DNA from 4 places in the Specibacter sp. NPDC078709 genome. Region 4 is predicted to be linked to each of the others. Evidence: riboswitches for the same ligand, from Rfam matches in the RefSeq annotation. Region 4 holds a riboswitch; each other region holds the start of a gene.
The links. Region 4 has a riboswitch for S-adenosylmethionine ahead of AB0P14_RS02810 (hypothetical protein). Riboswitches for the same ligand answer to the same signal wherever they lie in the genome.
Positions count from the first base shown of each region.

Region 1: linked by a shared signal. The riboswitch ahead of AB0P14_RS04690 (aminotransferase class V-fold PLP-dependent enzyme) and the one ahead of AB0P14_RS02810 (hypothetical protein) in region 4 are both predicted to bind S-adenosylmethionine.
Region 2: linked by a shared signal. The riboswitch ahead of AB0P14_RS14425 (DUF1737 domain-containing protein) and the one ahead of AB0P14_RS02810 (hypothetical protein) in region 4 are both predicted to bind S-adenosylmethionine.
Region 3: linked by a shared signal. The riboswitch ahead of AB0P14_RS11470 (OsmC family protein) and the one ahead of AB0P14_RS02810 (hypothetical protein) in region 4 are both predicted to bind S-adenosylmethionine.

Region 1 is NZ_JBFBLU010000002.1:132,738-137,278, forward strand. Features, by position in the region: gene AB0P14_RS04685 (Hsp70 family protein) at 1-909, shown strand, start outside; gene AB0P14_RS04690 (aminotransferase class V-fold PLP-dependent enzyme) at 1,068-2,480, opposite strand; SAM riboswitch class IV at 2,525-2,638, opposite strand; gene hisN (histidinol-phosphatase) at 2,809-3,624, opposite strand; gene rsgA (ribosome small subunit-dependent GTPase A) at 3,837-4,541, opposite strand, start outside.
Region 2 is NZ_JBFBLU010000008.1:17,042-21,582, forward strand. Features, by position in the region: gene AB0P14_RS14405 (class IV adenylate cyclase) at 1-26, shown strand, start outside; gene AB0P14_RS14410 (GNAT family protein) at 95-616, shown strand; gene AB0P14_RS14415 (aminodeoxychorismate lyase) at 694-1,605, shown strand; gene AB0P14_RS14420 (Pr6Pr family membrane protein) at 1,614-2,258, opposite strand; SAM riboswitch class IV at 2,371-2,490, shown strand; gene AB0P14_RS14425 (DUF1737 domain-containing protein) at 2,580-2,840, shown strand; gene AB0P14_RS14430 (rhodanese-like domain-containing protein) at 2,837-3,229, shown strand; gene AB0P14_RS14435 (O-succinylhomoserine sulfhydrylase) at 3,343-4,541, shown strand, end outside.
Region 3 is NZ_JBFBLU010000005.1:213,215-217,755, forward strand. Features, by position in the region: gene AB0P14_RS11465 (NAD(P)-binding domain-containing protein) at 1-617, shown strand, start outside; gene AB0P14_RS11470 (OsmC family protein) at 797-1,375, opposite strand; SAM riboswitch class IV at 1,413-1,532, opposite strand; gene AB0P14_RS11475 (ABC-F family ATP-binding cassette domain-containing protein) at 1,763-3,400, shown strand; gene AB0P14_RS11480 (NAD(P)/FAD-dependent oxidoreductase) at 3,782-4,541, shown strand, end outside.
Region 4 is NZ_JBFBLU010000001.1:650,276-654,816, reverse strand. Features, by position in the region: gene AB0P14_RS02825 (lipoyl domain-containing protein) at 1-104, shown strand, start outside; gene AB0P14_RS02820 (MBL fold metallo-hydrolase) at 531-1,484, opposite strand; gene AB0P14_RS02815 (helix-turn-helix transcriptional regulator) at 1,790-2,662, shown strand; gene AB0P14_RS02810 (hypothetical protein) at 2,659-3,003, opposite strand; SAM riboswitch class IV at 3,016-3,127, opposite strand; gene AB0P14_RS02805 (sodium:solute symporter) at 3,228-4,541, opposite strand, start outside.

The sequences.
Region 1 (4,541 bases), on a different contig from region 4:
GGGTTGCATGTGATTTACCTCAGCGGTGGCAGCAGCTTGATTCCTGCTGTGCAGATGAAGATCAATGATGTGCTGCCTCAGAAGGTTGCCACGCTGGGCGACCCTAAAACGATCACCATCTTGGGTGCCATGCGAGCACCGGTGCCGAGAATTGAGAATCCGCCGATTTCCACTCCTTCCCCAGAAACGCGGCCCCCGGAGTCGCCGCCACCGCCACCTCCGCCTCCGGCAAATCCAACATCGAAGCCCAAGAATGGCTTCAGAGTTCCGCTGCTGATTGCAGGATCGGTGGTGGTGCTTGCCTTGGCGTCCTTGGGATTCTCTGCGCTTCTTGGAAGTGATCCCGGAAGTACCAGCGGTAGCTCCAGGACTCCCATACCGCCCAGTACCTCGGCAATTGTCTCCCCTCCCACGACTCCTCCCACAACTCCTACCGAACAGGAACGATTGTGCGGCGCTCATGTGCTCAATGATCTCTCGGATGCTGAATGCGAGGTCTTGAACGGCGGCGTGTCAGAGCTGGTGGACGCCACGACCTGTGAGCCGGGAGAGTGGGGTGAAGGTTCTCAAACGGCAGTGCTGGCGTGTCAAGGAAACATGAATATTCCCGAGCGCTCGGCGAGCAAGGTCTTTATGGTGGCCTATCCCAACTTGCCGTCAATGCGGACCTCGGAACAAACCTTGATCGATGATCACGGGTTGACGGAGGGTTTTCCTGACAAGCCCAAGCTGCATCACTCCTGGGTCACTGAGGGGGAGGCCACCAGCTTAGCCAAGGGAAACATCATGACGTGGGTTGAGAGTGAAACAACCATGTGGCTATGGACAGATTGGCAGTCACACATCCTGTACTGGGTAGAAACACCTGCAAGTCCGTCTCAGGTCTACGCATGGTGGCGAGTCCCGTAGAGCCCGAAAATGAGGAAGGATGTGCAAGGGCACTGCCCTAGGGTCCTCAGAAAGGGCACCATTGCTCCCCTAGGGTCCTCCGAAACCGCACCATTGCTGCGATAGCGTTGAGTTTTTCGCTGTTGGGTTAGTCCGCTGTTGGGTTTTCCGCTGTTGGGTTAGTCCGTGGTGCAGGGGGCCGCGCCTGCGGTACCTGGGGTGTTCGGCGCCCACTGCGGGTAGCTGCGAATATCATTCACGGGGACCCAGCGGCCAGCATCCACCACGTAATCCCAGCCCAGCCCGTCGCGCAATAACGCTTGAACACCCGCAATCAGGCGCCGAGCATCCTCAAGCTGCGACCCCACACCAAAGCTGGCCCGCAGCGAACCGGACGGCAAGCCCAGACGGTTCAGCAGCGGATGGGCGCAGAATTTTCCGTCACGGACGCCCACGCCATGCTCGGCGGAGAGATAGGCGGCGACCAATCCGGCGTCGTACCCGGTGACCGAGAAATTCACCACGCCGATGCTGCCGCACTCCGGGTGTGTGTCTGCGTCCTCGAACAGCGAGTGGACAGTGACGCCGTCGATCTCGTTGAGCCCTGCCACGAGATGGGCGCGCAGGCTCTGCTCATGGTTGTGCCAGTCATCGGCGTCCAAAGCGGACAGGACCGTGGCCGCCTTGGCGAGGGTCGCGGCACCCAGCACATTGGGGGTGCCGCCCTCGTGGCGGGCAGGTCCCTGCGCCCAGATGATCGATTCGAGCCGGACGTCCTTCACGGCTCCGCCGCCGGCGAGGTGCGGGTGACCGGCGTCGAGCCAGTCGGAACGTCCCACCAGAACGCCCGCGCCGAAGGGAGCATACAACTTGTGTCCGGAGAAGGCCACGTAGTCAATGCCGGTCTCAGCCACGTTGATGCGGCGGTGCGGGGCAAGCTGGGCGGCATCGACCACGATCCGGGCGCCGTAGCGGTGAGCCAGGGTGGCCAACTCGGCTATGGGGAGCACCTCGCCAGTGACATTGGAGGCGCCGGTGACGGCTAGGAGCAGCACATTTCCGGCTCGCAGCTGCGTTTCCACGCGGGCCAGTGTGGAGGCGATGGAGCTGGCGGCCACCACGGATCGGTGGGGGAGCGCCTGCCATGGCAGCAGGTTGGCGTGGTGCTCAATGTCCAGGTACAGCACCTCGCCGTGGACGTTGGAACGGCCCTCGGCGTAGCCGCGCTGCTTCAGGAGCGATTCCACGCAGCCGGCCAACAAGTTCAGGGAATCGGTGGTGTTGCGGGTGAAAATGACTGTGTCATCCTCCCGAGCGCCAACAAAGTTGGCCACGATCTTGCGCGCGTTTTCATAGACCGAGGTGCTCACTTGTGAGGCGAATCCGGCCCCGCGGTGCACGCTCGCGTAGTACGGCAGCACCTCGTTCAGGTGTGCGGCAACCTCTTCAACGGCCGGGGCCGACGCTGCGTAGTCCAGGTTTGCGTACCGCACATGCCCGCCCTGGATCAGGGGAGCGGCTAGATCTTGACCCACCACTGGCAACAGGGGTGCATCGGCAAGGTGGATGTGGTCCAAAACGGCAGAGCTCATGAGGAATTCCTTTGACGCCAAAGGACCTTTTGGGGGTGCCAAGAAGTCCGCGCTTGCCAGAACCGAACAGCTCTGGCCAGGTCGTCACCCGGGGCACCCCGCCGCGAAAGGAGGGTTGCCGGCCAGCAAACCGGGGTTTAGCACTGGCACTCGTGACCTATGCCCAAAAGAGTAGCCCAAGATTTTTACTGGTGCATCTATTACGTTTCGTTTCGCAGATCTTGGGTGAGCGCGGCGGCAGGAGAGACAAAGAACGACGGCGGGAGGCCGCCGTCGTTCTTAACTCACCTGCGCTATTACTTGGGGAAGGCGTGTGAAGGCGTGGGGATCAGCCCAGCAGGTCATCCCAGTTCGGGTTCAGGCGCCGTAAAACTTCCGTGTGCAAGATGGAGTTTGTGGCCAAGGCGTTGCCGCCGAACGGGCCCTCGGCGCCTTCGAGTGAGGTGAAGCGGCCGCCGGCTTCCTGCACGATCGGGACCAGGGCTGCCATGTCGTAGAGGTTGAGTTCGGGCTCGCAGGCGATGTCGACGCTGCCCTCGGCGACCATGCAGTATGACCAGAAATCGCCGTAGGCGCGGGTGCGCCAGACATCGTCGGTGAGGGAAATGAACTCGTCGCGGTTGCCGCGATCGGCCCAGCCAGTCAGCGAAGAGTAGGACAGGGAGGCGTCCTTGAGTTCGGCGACGTTAGAGACGCGGATGCGGGTGGCTGCGGCGAGGGACTTGCCCATGTATGCCCCTGTGCCTTGAGCGGCCCACCAGCGTTTGCCCAGAGCAGGTGCGCTGACGAGGCCAACAACGGGGACGCCGTCGTCGACCAGAGCAATCAACGTGGCCCAGACCGGAACGCCGCGGACAAAGTTCTTGGTCCCGTCGATGGGGTCGATGATCCAGCGGCGCGAACCGTGGCCGCTGCTGCCAAATTCCTCGCCCAGTACAGAATCACGCGGGCGGACCCGGGACAGCTGGCTGCGGATGGACTCCTCGGCGGCCTTGTCGGCATCGGTGACAGGTGTCAGATCCGGCTTGGTCTCAACGGCTAAATCCAGGGCCTTGAAGCGGGACATGGTCAGGGAATCCACGCTGTCAGCCAGCACATGGGCCAGGCGGAGGTCATCGTTGTACGTCTGGGGTGGGGTCGTCATAAGTTCACGCTATCGCGGTTTAACCACAAGACGGGGCAGGCGCCCTGAACACATACGCACCATTCGTGATGAGTGGTGCGTATAGCTTCAGCGCCCTGAACACATACGCGCCCGTCGCAGCCACCGGTGCGTATGAGTGTTCATACGCACCGGTGGCGCGCAGTGGTGCGTATGAGTTCATAAATTTGGACCGCAAGTGGGCGCTGGAGCGGCTACTCGATAATGCCCAGTTCCTTCTCGGCGGCACGGCCTTCGGTGCGGTCGCTGGTGCCCAGGAGGCGGCGCAACGATGCCAGGCGGGCCGGGCCAGCCTCACCCGCATGGCCGGCGGCAACGTAAGGGTCCAAACTGCAGTTGACCGCGGCGCTGTCATGCTTGCAGCCGCGTTCGCAGTCCTCGGTGCCGGGCTGCAGATCCGGGAAGGCCTGCAGGATCCGGTCGGGATCCACATGGGCCAGACCGAAGGAGCGGATACCAGGGGTATCAATGATCCACGAGCCGGGCTGGGAGTCCTGGAGTTTCAGCGCCAGCGCCGAGGACGAGGTGTGGCGGCCGCGGCCAGTGACGGCATTGACGCCGCCGGTGGCCCGTTGCGATCCGGTCAAGGCATTGACCATGGTGGACTTGCCCACGCCAGAGTGGCCCACCAGCACGCTGACCTTGCCATCCAAATAGCCATGGAGCTGTTCCACAGCGCCGCCTGCCAAGAGGGCGGAATCGCCGTCGTCGCTACGGGCATCAATACCGGAGGCCCCATCTGCGGCCGTGCGGCTGATGATGACGGTCATGTCCAGGTGTTCGTAGTTGGCCAGCAGCTCGGACGGATCCTTGATGTCGGTCTTGGTGATGAGCAACAGGGGCGCGATGCCGGAGTCATAGGCAGCCACCAGGGCGCGGTCGATGAAGCCGGTGCGAGG
Region 2 (4,541 bases), on a different contig from region 4:
CCGAAAATGTCATATACCCCCACTAGAGGTGCTTTCCTGGGGCGAGATCCAACTCGGTGGATCGGGTGAGTGAATGTCCATAAACTTTGTTCCAATGACGCCCGCAGACGCTGAAGACGTCGTCAGTTTTCTGGCGCGCAACCGTTTCCCCTTCCATGTTCAGGCAGCGCCGCATGCACCGGACGTACGGGCGGGGATTGCGAAGGGCCGCTTCTGGAATGAGGACACCCAGGGCTATTGGGTCACTCAGGACGAAAACCAGATCGGCATGGCGGCGCTTGAGGATTTGCAAGAAGACGACACCCCGCTTTTCGATCTGCGCCTAGAGGAATCCCATCGCGGCCAAGGCTTGGGGGTTCCCGTGCTCCGGGCACTCTGTGATTTGGTTTTTCACGCCATGCCGAACACTCGACGCTTCGAGGGCCAAACCAGAGAAGACAACATCGCCATGCGCAAGACTTTCCTCCGCGCAGGATTCGTCAAGGAAGCCCACTACCGTTTGGCCTGGCCCACCAGCGACGGCGGACATCTTGCCTCGATCGCTTACTCAATCCTGCGTCAGGACTGGGAGAACGGCACCGTGAGCCGCTTCGAATGGGAGGACCTCAAGTTCTAGAGTTCCGGCCGCACTAAGGCGAGGGGCCCCGGCCGAGGAACGATGGTTGGGGAGCGGGTGGGGATATGCTCGACACCATGACTGTTTTGGTGTTCCTAGACCCCGCCCATCCGCACGGCAGGCTGGCAGATCCCGCCCAGCCGAGCATTCTGGCCACGGACCAGGGCGTCACCCGCGGCGATGGCATCTTCGAATCGATGCTGGCCGTGGACGGCGCAACTCGCAAAATTCAAGCTCATCTTGACCGGCTCGCCACATCCGCCCGCACCATGGACTTGGAGATTCCGGCTGCGGAGCTGTGGCAAGCCGCCATCACGACGGCGCTCACGGCTTACTCCGTCAGCGATGCCGCCGCTACCGGCGAGCCAGGTCAATGTGTGGTGAAGCTGGTCGTCACCCGCGGGCCCGAGGGCGCCAACTCCCCCACAGCCTGGGTTACGGTCAGCCCAGTCTCGCTCGCACTGGCCGCACAACGCGCCAAGGGCTTGGACGTCCTACTACTGGAGCGCGGCTACGACAGCGACATTTCTGCCCGCGCACCGTGGCTACTGATGGGCGCCAAAACCCTTTCCTACGCCGTCAATATGGCGGCCTTGCGCCACGCCCATAGCCAAGGCGCCGATGACGTGATCTTTACCAGCGGCGACCAGCTCGTACTGGAAGGGCCGACGTCGTCGGTACTTTTGGCACACATCTCCGACGACTCCGGCGTGCCAGTCAAGCGACTCATCACGCCCCATCTGGACACCGGAATCCTGCCCGGCACCACGCAAGGCGCCCTCTTTGCAGCCGCAAAAGCCGCAGGCTGGGAGCTGGGTTACGGGCCTGTTACTCCGGCTGATCTGCTGGATGCCGATGCCGTGTGGTTGATTTCCAGCCTGCGTCTGTTGGCTCCCGTTAACACCATTGACGGCCAAGAGATTGGCACGCCGGAGATCCGTTCGGAGTTGACAGCGGAACTTTCAGGGCTTCTCGCACAGACCCTCTAACTGCCGAGTTAAACCGCAGAAGCTGCCACTGCCCGCCGGGCCGAGCGCCCGCTCAGCCAATTACCCAACCACATGATCAGAAATGTCATGGCCACGAAGGCCACGGCGATGATGAGGCAAGTCAGCAGGACGGGACCATATCCGCCGTCGGACGGGTTGAGGAAGGGGTAGGCGTACCAGGTGATGGCCGCGCCGCGAATGATCGAATACGCCAAATACGCCAGCGGGAACGCGATGGCGACGAGCACGCGTTTGTAGGCGATGGGGTGGCGCGGCGGGGTGATGAGCCAGTCGGCCACGATCGCCACAGGCATCACATAGTGCAGCCACGTGTTGATCCAGGGCAGGAGCGAACCCAAATCCACATCGCGCAGCAGGGCGCTGAAGACGATTCCCACCAACGCCATGCACACCACGGAAATGCAGCGCAACAGCGCCCACGCGGGTCCCAGATCCTTGCCGCGCCAGCTCAGCACCGACTCCACCACCAGCACCACGGCGGCAAAAATATTGGAGAGGTTGGTGAAATAGCTGAAGAAGTTCAGCACGCTGAAGCCGTGGCCAATGTGAATGCCCAGCTGGATTCCCACGGCGACCAAGGTCACCGCGCCAAAGAGGAAACGGACGGCGATGAAGGCGCGGCTGAGGCTCATGGATTCATACTGTCAGCTCATGGGCTGCGCGTCTGTAGTGCTGCCGTCATTTTGCGCCATACATGCACTTCTTAGGGTCCCAAGGGGCGGTGGATGTGTTAGTTTCAAAGGGAGTAATGAGTGCCAGTGTCAAGCCCTGACTTGCTGGCCGGCAACCCTCTTTCCGGCGGGGTGCCTCAGGTGACTACTCGGCAAACCCAGCTTCCACGGCTGAAGTTTGCAAGCGCGAACCCCGGTGCGGTAACTCAATGTCCAAATTTTTTGAGCACCGTCCTCAGCTCTCGCTTGCAGCCTTGCGGCCACTTGCAATGAGGAGAGAACATGTCCGCGGACGAATCACCCCTGGCCTACCGGCTCATCACCGGTCCCGACGATCGCTCCTTCTGCGAGCGCATCTCAGCAGCCCTCGACGAAGGCTATGTGCTTCACGGAGGGCCGGCCGTCACCTTTAATGGCACGAACGTGATCTGCGCCCAGGCCGTGATCCTCCCCCAGGCAGTTGCCAGTAGCGACGCCGCCGTGGCTAACGCAGTGCACGATCTGGACGCCGAGCTGGAGTTCGACGGCGAGGGCATCGCGTGAGCTACGCAGGGGATCTGGCCCCGGCAACAGCTTGGGAACACCTAGCTGCCGGAGCCACCCTGGTGGATGTGCGCACCGAAGGTGAATGGACGCATATTGGCGTCCCCGACGTTTCCGCGCTGAACTCCGAACCGGTCTTCATCCAGTGGAATCTGTCTGACGGCACCAACAACCCCCAGTTCCTGGAACAGCTACAGGCCGCAGTGCCCGCCGAGAAGCCGCTGGTTTTGCTGTGCCGTTCGGGCGTCCGATCCATCGCGGCGGCCGAGGCAGCAACTGCGGCCGGCTACACGGCGTACAACGTACTCGAGGGATTCGAGGGTCAACCCGACCGCTTCGGCGACCGTGTCCTGAACGGTTGGAAAAACCGCAATCTACCCTGGCACTAACGCCTTTCCTCGGAACGCGGCATGCGGAACGCCGCGTCCCGCGCGTCTGCACTGTGCCATCGCATGCCAGCATCCAGCCTCCTCACTCACCAGCGAATGCCAAGGACAAGTAATTGAGCAACTTTAACGAGCACGCAGCCACCTGGTCCCCGGACACGGCTGCCGTGCGCGGCGGGCTTGACCGCACCAACTTCCAAGAGACCTCCGAGGCCCTGTTTCTGAACTCCGGCTTTGTGTACGAATCCGCCGAGGCCGCCGAGGCGTCCTTCACCGGAGAAGTGGACCGTTTTGTGTACTCGCGGTACGGCAACCCGTCCGTGGCCACGTTTCAGGAACGGTTGCGGCTACTCGAAGGCAAAGAAGCGTGCTTTGCGACGGCGTCCGGCATGTCCGCCGTATTCACCGCTTTGGGTGCCTTGTTGGGTGCCGGGGACCGGGTGGTGGCGTCGCGCTCACTGTTCGGCTCCTGCTTTGTGATACTGAATGAGCTGCTCCCGCGCTGGGGTGTGGAGACGGTGTTCGTTGACGGACCGGATCTGGATCAGTGGCGCGAGGCGTTGAGTGTGCCCACCACGGCCGTCTTCTTTGAATCCCCATCCAACCCCATGCAGGAAATTGTGGATGTTCAGGCCGTGTGCGATCTAGCCCATGCGGCGGGCGCGCAAGTGGTGGCGGACAACGTCTTCGCCACTCCCCTGTTGCAAAAGTGCGGCGACTTTGGTGCGGACATCATTGTGTACTCGGGCACCAAGCACATTGACGGTCAGGGCCGGGTGCTGGGCGGCGCCATCTTGGGCACCAAGGAATTCATCGATGGACCGGTCAAAAACCTGATGCGCCACACGGGGCCGGCATTGTCTGCCTTCAATGCTTGGGTGCTGACCAAAGGCCTGGAAACCATGAATCTGCGCGTGACACATTCCTGCAACAACGCACTGGCACTGGGCAAATTCCTAGAATCAGCACCGCAGGTAGCACGCGTGCTGTACCCGCATCTCCCCTCACACCCACAGTACGAGCTGGCCAAGAAGCAGATGAAGGCTGGCGGTACCGTGTTGACGTTCGAGCTGGCCGAACCCGCCAACGGCACCCGAAAGGATGCTGCCTTTGCGCTGCTCAATTCCCTATCCATCATCGATATTTCCAATAACCTTGGCGATACCAAATCACTCATCACGCACCCGGCCACTACCACGCACCGCGCTATGGGTCCGGAAGGCCGCGCAGCCATCGGACTCTCTGACGGTTTCTTGCGCCTCTCCGTTGGCCTCGAGGACGTAGAGGATCTGAAGCAGGATCTGGCCGCGGCACT
Region 3 (4,541 bases), on a different contig from region 4:
TTGCCCGGCAGGCCATCAAGGCAGGCTACCGAGTGCTGATTGCCGCCTCCGGGGACCCGAAAAAGATTGACTTGATCGTCTCTGTCATGGCCCCCGGCGCCATCGCCGTCTCAGCGCAGGACGCCATGGAGCTCTCCGATTTGGTGGTACTTTCGGTGCCGCTGCACAAATTCCGCACACTGGATCCGGCCGCTCTTACCGGCAAGCACGTCCTGGACACCATGAACTATTGGCGCGACACCAACGGCGACATGCCGGAGCTGGCGGATGCCCGCTCGAGCTCGGAAATGGTGCACGCTCATCTTCCCGGCTCCCGGCTCGCGAAATCGCTGAACCACATTGGCTACCACGAGCTGGAGTTGGATGCCCGTGACGCCGGAGCCGCTGATCGCCGCGCGCTGGCCGTTGCCTCGGACGATCCCGAGACTCGCGCCATGGTGCTGAACTTCGTGGAGCACCTAGGGTTTGACGCGGTCGACGCCGGTCACCTCGCCCAGGGCGCTGCATTCGAACCGGACACCCCCATCTTCACCGGCTCCTACGATGAGGCTGGGTTGCAGGCAGAACTTCTGGCACATGCCGCTACTGCACAAGCTGATCTCAGCCCCGTCGCCTAGACGCCTTGAAGCCTTGACGCTTAGAGGCATAGGCGGCTATGCCTCAGGACACTTAGGTCTCTGGATCTGAGCGCGGCGCTTGCCGGTGCGGTCGATTCCCTATGCTTTATCCTCGATCACGCACCGGCTAGCGCCGTCTTGCCCAGCATCTAAATCTGGCCCTGCAGCTAAATCAGCGCTCACACCTTGGTGATGGCGGTGCGGAACGGTGTCGGGTTACTGAATAGATCCTGGACGGGGCAACGCGCCTCCACGGTGCGGGCCAGTTCGTCATACCGTTCCTGTGTTTCCGGACCGCTGATGTTCACTGCCAGACGGATATCACTGAACCCCGGGCGCACGGTGTCATCCAGACCAAATAGGCCGCGCACGTCCAGATCCCCCTCGGCGTTGATGGTGATGTCATCCACCTGAATGCCGAGCTGCTCGGCGTACAGCCGGTACACCACCACCTGGCAGGAAATGATGGCACCCAACGCGTATTCCACCGGGCTGGCAGCCACGTCGTCGCCGGCCAACGCTGCGGGCTCGTCCACAATGAATTGGTGCTTTCCGGAGCTGATGCGGGTGGCCACCGAACCCACGCCAACGCCGTCAACTTTGTAGGTCAGCTTTGCGCTATCCGGGTTGGCACCGATCCGCTGCGCCCATGCTGCACCTGCCTCGCTGAGACGGGCTGAACGGAGGGCTGCGTCATCGATCGACGGGATAAACGTTGATTCGGTCAGCGTTGATTCGCTAAGTGTTGCTTCACTCATGGTGGTGTCCTTCGTATGAAGGCGAGTGCGAGGCACTGCGCCATACTTACGCCAACGGCTGGTGTCGAAGGCGTCGAATCCTCACCTGGGGCACCCCACTATGGTTGCGAGGGTTGCCGTTCGACCGGCCAGGGCCGCATGGTCGAAACTCTTGATTCTGCCTCTCAGTCTGCCTACCACCGGTCCCCGCTGACAAGGATTCCGTCACACAGGGCAACATCACGACATCCATCAGTGAGAAATGGTCGCTTTGATCCGTGAAAGCGACCATTTCTCACGGATGAATCCGACATCAGGCTCCGCCGGGACGGGCAGGAGCGGAAGGCAGGTCCAGCCGCTCCGGAGGGCAGGTCCGTCCACCACCTAGAAGCAACTTAAGATGGATACATGAGCGCAACACTTGTGGCAAAGGGCCTTTCCGGCGGCCACGCCCACCGCACCCTGTTCACCAACCTCTCCTTCACGGTGGCCCCCGGCGACGTCATTGGCGTAGTCGGCGCCAACGGAGCCGGAAAATCAACACTTTTGGGCCTCCTTGCAGGCGCTGCCACCCCGCAGGGCGGCACCGTGAGCACAGCACCGCAGGACGCCTTCGTCGGATGGTTGCCGCAGGAGCATGAGCGACTCGACGGCGAGAGTATCGCCGCGTACATTGGCCGGCGCACCGGCTGCACCGCCGCCACTGAAGCCATGGAATCCTCCGCCGAAGCCCTGGGTTCCGGCAATTCCGCCGACGAGGACCGCTACGCCACAGCTCTGGATCACTGGCTGGCGTGCGGCGCCGCAGACCTCGATGAGCGCATCCCGGCCACCCTGGCCGAGCTCGGTCTGGATGTTGGCCCCGAGGCCGCCATGACAGGGCTTTCTGGCGGGCAGGCCGCGCGCGTTGCCTTGGCCGCGCTCCTGTTGAGCCGCTTCGACATCGTGCTACTAGATGAGCCCACCAACGATCTGGATCTGGCGGGGCTGGCCCGGCTCGAGGAGTTCGTGAAGGGACTGCGTGGCGGGGTGGTGCTGGTGTCCCACGATCGTGAGTTCCTGGCTCGCACCATCACCTCCGTGGTGGAGCTGGATCTGGCACAGAACAAGGTGGGCGTGTACGACGGCGGCTACGATTCCTTCCTCGAGGAACGCGCCATCGCCAAACGCCACGCCCGGGAGGCCTATGACGAGTTCGCCGACAAAAAAGCTGACCTCGTGGGACGGGCCCGTGTACAGCGCGAATGGAGCTCCCAGGGCGTGCGCAACGCCATGAAAAAAAGCCCCGACAATGACAAGATTCGGCGCAAGGCGGCCAGCGAATCCAGCGAGAAGCAGGCGCAGAAGGTGCGGCAGATGGAGTCCCGGATCGCCCGCCTGGACGAAGTTGAGGAGCCACGCAAGGAATGGGCGTTGCAGTTCAGCATTGGCGCAGCCCCGCGCTCCAGCACCGTAGTTTCCACCCTGAACGAAGCCGTAGTCCGGCAGGGAGATTTCACGCTCGGCCCGATCTCGGCGCAGGTCAACGCCGGTGAACGCATTGGCATCACCGGCCCCAATGGTGCCGGGAAGTCCACCCTTTTGCGGTTGCTGCTGGGCCGCACTACCCCGGACGACGGCGTCGCCTCCTTGGGTGCTAACGTGGCCATCGGTGAGATTGATCAGGCCCGCAGCCAATTCCCGGAAGCCGCTCCCTTGGGGGATGCGTTTGAGGCTCTGGTGCCGGAGCTGAATCAAGCCGAGGTGCGCACACTGCTGGCCAAATTCGGCCTCAAGGCCGATCAGGTGACCAGCCCGGTGGGCGCCCTTTCCCCAGGCGAACGCACCCGCGCCTCACTGGCGTTGCTGCAGGCCCGCGGTGTGAATGTACTGGTACTCGACGAACCCACCAACCATCTTGACCTGCCCGCCATCGAGCAGCTGGAAGAGGCTCTGGAAAGCTACGAAGGCACGCTGCTGCTGGTAACCCACGACCGCCGACTGCTGGAAAATGTTCGGCTGGACGCCCGCTGGGCCGTTTCCGGAGGGCAGCTCACGGAGCTGTAATGAGCTACTCAGCCAACCCACCCCATTCAACGCATTAGCGCAGCTTATCGATCTGACCATTTTGACTTACGTTCTCTAAAATGTTGCAATGGGTAACAGGTTTGCTGCTTCTTGGATCTGCGGCAAGCTGCTGATCGAATCCTGGTGCCACTTGCACCACCCCGGTCCCGGACATCGCCCCTGCGCTTGATTTTCCGTGGACCACCAGCGCTTACCCGGCTGGTTTTTGCCGCAGTCATATCTGCCGCCGCGCTCCCTGCGCATTATTGCCCCGCTTGGAGGCGCTGACGAATCGTCCGCTTCCGCACTATCGCCGCGGGCATGGATTCGAAGCGTCATGTTCACAACGACATAGTCGATCCAAATGATGAGGAGAACAGCATGACATTGCGAGTCGGAATCATTGGCGCAGGCCCCAGCGGCATGGCCCAGTTGCGAGCCTTTGAATCAGCACGCCAAAACGGTGCGGATATCCCAGAGATCATGTGCTTTGAAAAGCAGTCCGATTGGGGCGGCCAGTGGAACAGCAGCTGGCGAATTGGCTTGGATGGCCACGGCGAGCCCGTGCACTCCAGTATGTACCGCCACCTGTGGTCCAACGGGCCCAAGGAATGCCTGGAATTTTCCGACTACTCCTTCGATGAGCACTTTGGCCGTGCCATCTCGTCCTTCCCTCCCCGCGAAGTCCTCTTTGACTACATCAAGGGCCGCGTGGAAAAGTCCGATGTGCGCAAGTACGTGCAGTTCAATACCGTGGCACGCCACACCAGCTACAACGAAGCCACGCAAGAATTTACCCTGACTGTTGAAGATCTGACCACAGGCACAACCACGGACCACATCTTTGACAAGCTCGTGGTTTCCACCGGCCACTTCTCCACCCCGACCGTCCCCGAGTTTGACGGCATCAACAGCTTCCCAGGAGAGGTCCTGCACGCCCACGATTTCCGCGGCGCCGAGCGTTTTGCCGGCAAAAACCTGCTCCTGATCGGCAGCAGTTACTCCGCTGAAGACATTGGCATGCAGGCCCACAAAATGGGCGCAGCATCCATCACCTTCAGCTACCGTTCAGGCCCCATGGGCTTCGACTGGCCTGAGAACACGGTAGAGCGCCCACTGGTCACCCGCTTCGATGGCCGCA
Region 4 (4,541 bases):
AGGTCGACGCCGAGATTTACGCACCCGTCCCCGGCACCGTCCGGCTTCGGGTTGCCGAAGGGGACGAGGTGGCCCAGGGCGCGGTGATCGCCGCGATTGAATAGACGCCATTGAATAAGATGGCTATCCATTTAGTGGACCCGGGGTGATGAGCTGTGGCCCGCCTCATCATGTGGGCACCTCCACATAATGGTGGGGCAGCTCCACATCGGACGGCGCTTGCGGGAAAAGACGGCCGTCTAATGCCGTCTTTTCCCGCAAGCGCCGTCCTTTTTGCGAACGTGGTGCCGATCCGGGCCGACACCCGTGCGTTCCCGGCCGTCCAAGCTCTCAAGTCCATACGCAACGTCGAAATGCCTGTCCAGACTATGACGTGCAGACCAAGGTCCACTAAAAGGATAGCCACCTTGAATAGACGCCATTGAATAAGCACCCGCAGCAATGCGCCTGGCGGTCTTCCCCAGCCGCCCGGCGCATTGCTGTGCCGGCATTGCTGTGCCGGTGGGGCTTAGATTGCTGTGCTCGTGGGTCTAGATCGCCACGAGCGGTGCCCACTCACTGACTGTGAACAATGGTCCTGAACCGCTGTCTGATTTGCTGACCTTGAAGCCGCCGTGGCCACCAAAGTGTGCGGGAAACATGGTCAGTCCCTTCTCTGCGGCCTCGGTGAAGATCCGTTCCCGGGTGGCATTTGCCGTGGCCGGGTCCTCGTCGAAGCAGCTGGAGGTATGGACGTCGTGGACCTGGGCCGGACTGTGCAGGGTGTCGCCGACGAATAGCACTTCCTCGCCGTCCGAGGAGAGCCGCACGATCGATGCGCCCGGAGTGTGGCCCGGCGCGGCTTCCAGAGTCAACGCCTTATCGATGCGATGCTGACCGCTCCATGCTGTGGCCTGACCGGCGTCGAACACGGGCATAATGCTATCTGCCCAGACGGTGTGCGCGCCCTCGCCCATGATGGTGGAATTGCCGCTGGCAGGATTCCAAAAATCGAGATCCTTGGCCGGCAGCAGGTACTCCGCGTTAGGGAACGTCGGCACCCAGACCCCGTCCACGAGCCTGGTGTTCCAGCCAACGTGGTCGGCATGCAGGTGGGTATTTACCACGACGTCCACGTCCTGCGGTGCGATGCCCGCCGCGGCGAGCCGGCCCAGGAATTCGGTCTGCAATTGCGACCAGCTGGGCACGTCGGGTCGGTCCTTGTCGTTGCCGACGCACGTGTCAATGAGGATCACTTTTCCGCCACTGCGCAGAACCCAGGTCTGCATGGCGACGCGGGCCGTGCTGCTCAAGACGGTGTCGCCGTCGGATTCAAGGAAGTGGGGCCGCAACTGGTCGGCGCCGCCTGTCCAAGCCGCGGGATCCGTGCCGGGGAAGAATTGCTCAGGCGTCATGCCAATGCTGCCGACGCTTTCAACGACGCGGGTCACGGTGACGTCTCCGATGGTGAGGACGGGGGTGGTTTCAATGGTGGAAATTGTCATGATGATCTGTGCTTTCGCTCGGTGGTTTCATTCGATGGCTACGTGAAGTACTCGGGCAACGTGAAGGTAAGCCCCGGCGGGCTGTGTTCTTCCAGCCCTGGAATCCAGTATTCGTTCCAGCGAGGAATCGTGGCACTCCCGCTTTTGCCTACCACTGACAGGGGTAGGCAGCATTGGGTGAAAGGCAGCAGACTAGGGGCATGACATCTCTGGACAATGGTGATCTGAGTGCTTTTCTGCAGGCACGACGTGAACGCATTACCCCGAAACAAGCCGGTCTCACGCTGTATGGCGACTGACGCCGTGTGGCCGGGCTGCGCCGTGAGGAGTTGGCAATGCTGGCTGGAGTCAGTTCTTCCTATTACACAAGGCTGGAACAGGGGCGCTCACGCAATGCCTCACACCAGGTTCTGGATGCTCTAGCCACCGCACTGCAGCTCAACAGCGCCGAACGGGCCCACTTGATTCGGCTAGGGACAAGCCCTAAGCGCCGCCCGGGAACCCCTAAACCGCCGACAGAGGATGCCGACCCGGCTCTGCTGGAACTGCTGGCGGCTGTCGGTGACGTACCAGTGCTCATTCTGGGCCGGCGCAGTGACGTCCTCGCCTGGAATTCCTTGGGCCACGCGCTGCTCGCACCACATCTAGATATAGCCGCGCCACTATCGCCTGCAGCACGACCGAACATGGCATCCATGGTCTTCCTGGACACCGAAACGCGCGCCCTGTATCTGGACTGGCCATCCAAAAGCCGTGCTGTGGTGGGCAATTTGCGGCTCATCGCTGGCAAGTACCCCGAGGATCCGCTACTCGCTCAACTGGTGGGTTCCTTGGCCGTAGCCAGCCCAGAGTTCGTTTCTCTTTGGGCCGACCACAGAGTCCAACCGTGCGCGACTGCGGTGTACGAACTAGCGCACCCGCTCATCGGGAAACTTGCGCTGACCCAACAGACCCTCAGATCGGTGGAACACCCCGATCAAACCTTCGTAACGCACACGGCTGCGACGCACACGGCTGTCGCTGGATCGTCGGCGCGAGAAGGGCGAGAAGGGCGAGAAGGGCGAGAAGCGCTGGTGCTGCTGGCGCAACTGGTGGGAACCGCGCAGGCCGAGGCAGACAATGCAGTACAGCAGCACACCCAGCAGCCCACCCAGCGGCGCGCTAGTGAACGGCTCTAGAAAGCGGAGAGCCGGAAACCCACGTTGCGTCCGGCCCGCACACCGCTCTGCGCCACAGTGATGACCAAGGTGCCCAGCTCTGGAATCCAGCGGGCCGGGCGAACCGCCTGGGTCAGGGCTGTGGCAAGCTGTTGCGGCTCCTGCGTCTGATAGTCGTGGAAGCCGTTCGGGGTTTGAAACGAAACGGCGCCGCGGCTCACATCTACCGAAGGCAGCACCGGAATTCCGGTGGATTTTGCGGGCAGGTTCCCCACGGCGGGACCCGCCGCAGTCCGTGCTGCGGGGGCGGACTGCCCAACATTTTGGCGCTGACGGGGCGTGACAGGGGTGCTCGAAGACATGGCGATGACCTTTGCTTGCTCTTGCCCAACGGAGGTTTCCGCGGGCCGCTTCCTCATCCGAACCACCCGTGAAGCATGGGGTTGGCGTGCGGCCAGTCGGAGCTTGGCGCCGCATCTCTTGAAGCTGTCCTCTACACTACTGTTTTAACGGCCGACGGCGGATGGTGACGTAATAAATTACGTCACCATCCGCCGTCGTACTTCTGCGAAGGTTACTTCACGAGTTACTTCACCAAGGTGGCAGCGTCTTCATCCGGGTTGGAGTCCGTGACGGCCGCGGCGAGGCGGTCGTCCCAGCCCTTGCGGATGTGCGCGGGGGTTGCCGGGGTCAACAGGGAGATGACAACGTAGACCAGCAGCGAGGCGATGAGGCCGAAGTAGATGGGCTCGTTGGCGTAGATGCCGTCGGCGCTGGGGATGATTGAGGTGGCGTACAGAACCAACATGACCAGGGTCAGTGCGCAACCTACGGCCATGGACCAGGCGGCGCCGAGGCCCGTGCCGCGCTTCCAGACCAGACCGCCGATGATGGCCACGAGCAGGCCGCCAACCAGGATGTCGTAAGCGATGGTGAGGGCGAAGACCACATCGTTGACCACGATGGAGATGACGATCACCATGACACCCAGGATCAGTACGTACCAGCGGTTGGCGCGGACGTCGTGCTCGGGGTTGGTGGTGTCGGAGGCATCGATGGTTTTGCCGAACCAGCTGGCAACGAAGGGGACAACGTCTTTGCGGGCCACCGTGGCGGCGGCAATCAGGGCGCCGGACGCGGTGGACATCATGGCGGCTACGGCGGCGGCCATGACAATGCCGCCGATGCCCATGGGCAGCAGGTAGGTGGCGACCTCGGCGTAGACAACGTCCTTGCCTAGGCCTGCAACATCGATGTCTGGCAGTGCCACAAAGGCGGCCATGCCGATCATGGCACCGGCAACGCCGTACAGGATGCAGTAGATGCCGGCTGTGGCGCCGCCCCACCGGGCCACCTGCGGATCGCGGGCGGTGAAGACGCGCTGCCAAATGTCCTGACCGATGAGCAAGCCCAAGGTGTAAACCACAAAGTAGGTGATGATGGTCTGTACGCCGATGCCATCCCACTGGAAGAAGCTGGCGTCAACGCGTTCCTTGATGCCGGCCAGGCCACCGGCTGCGTTCCAGGTGAAGGGCAGCATGAGCAAGAAGATGCCCACGGTCTTGATGACGAACTGCACCTGATCGGCGAGCGTGATGGACCACATGCCGCCAATGGTCGAGTAAATCAGCACAATGACACCACCGATGGCAATGGCCAACCAACGGTCCAGGCCAAACAGCACCATGAAGATGGTGGCGTAGGCGCCGGTGGAGGTTGCCGAGATCATGATGGTGTAAGCCAGCATGACAATGCCGGACATTTTGGTTGCCTCGGCGCCGTAGCGCAGGCTCAACATTTGCGAGACCGTGTAGATCTTGAGCTTCTGCAAGGTCGGAGCGAACAACAGGCTCAGTAGCAGCACGCCGACACCGATCGCGACCACCAGCCACATGCCGGA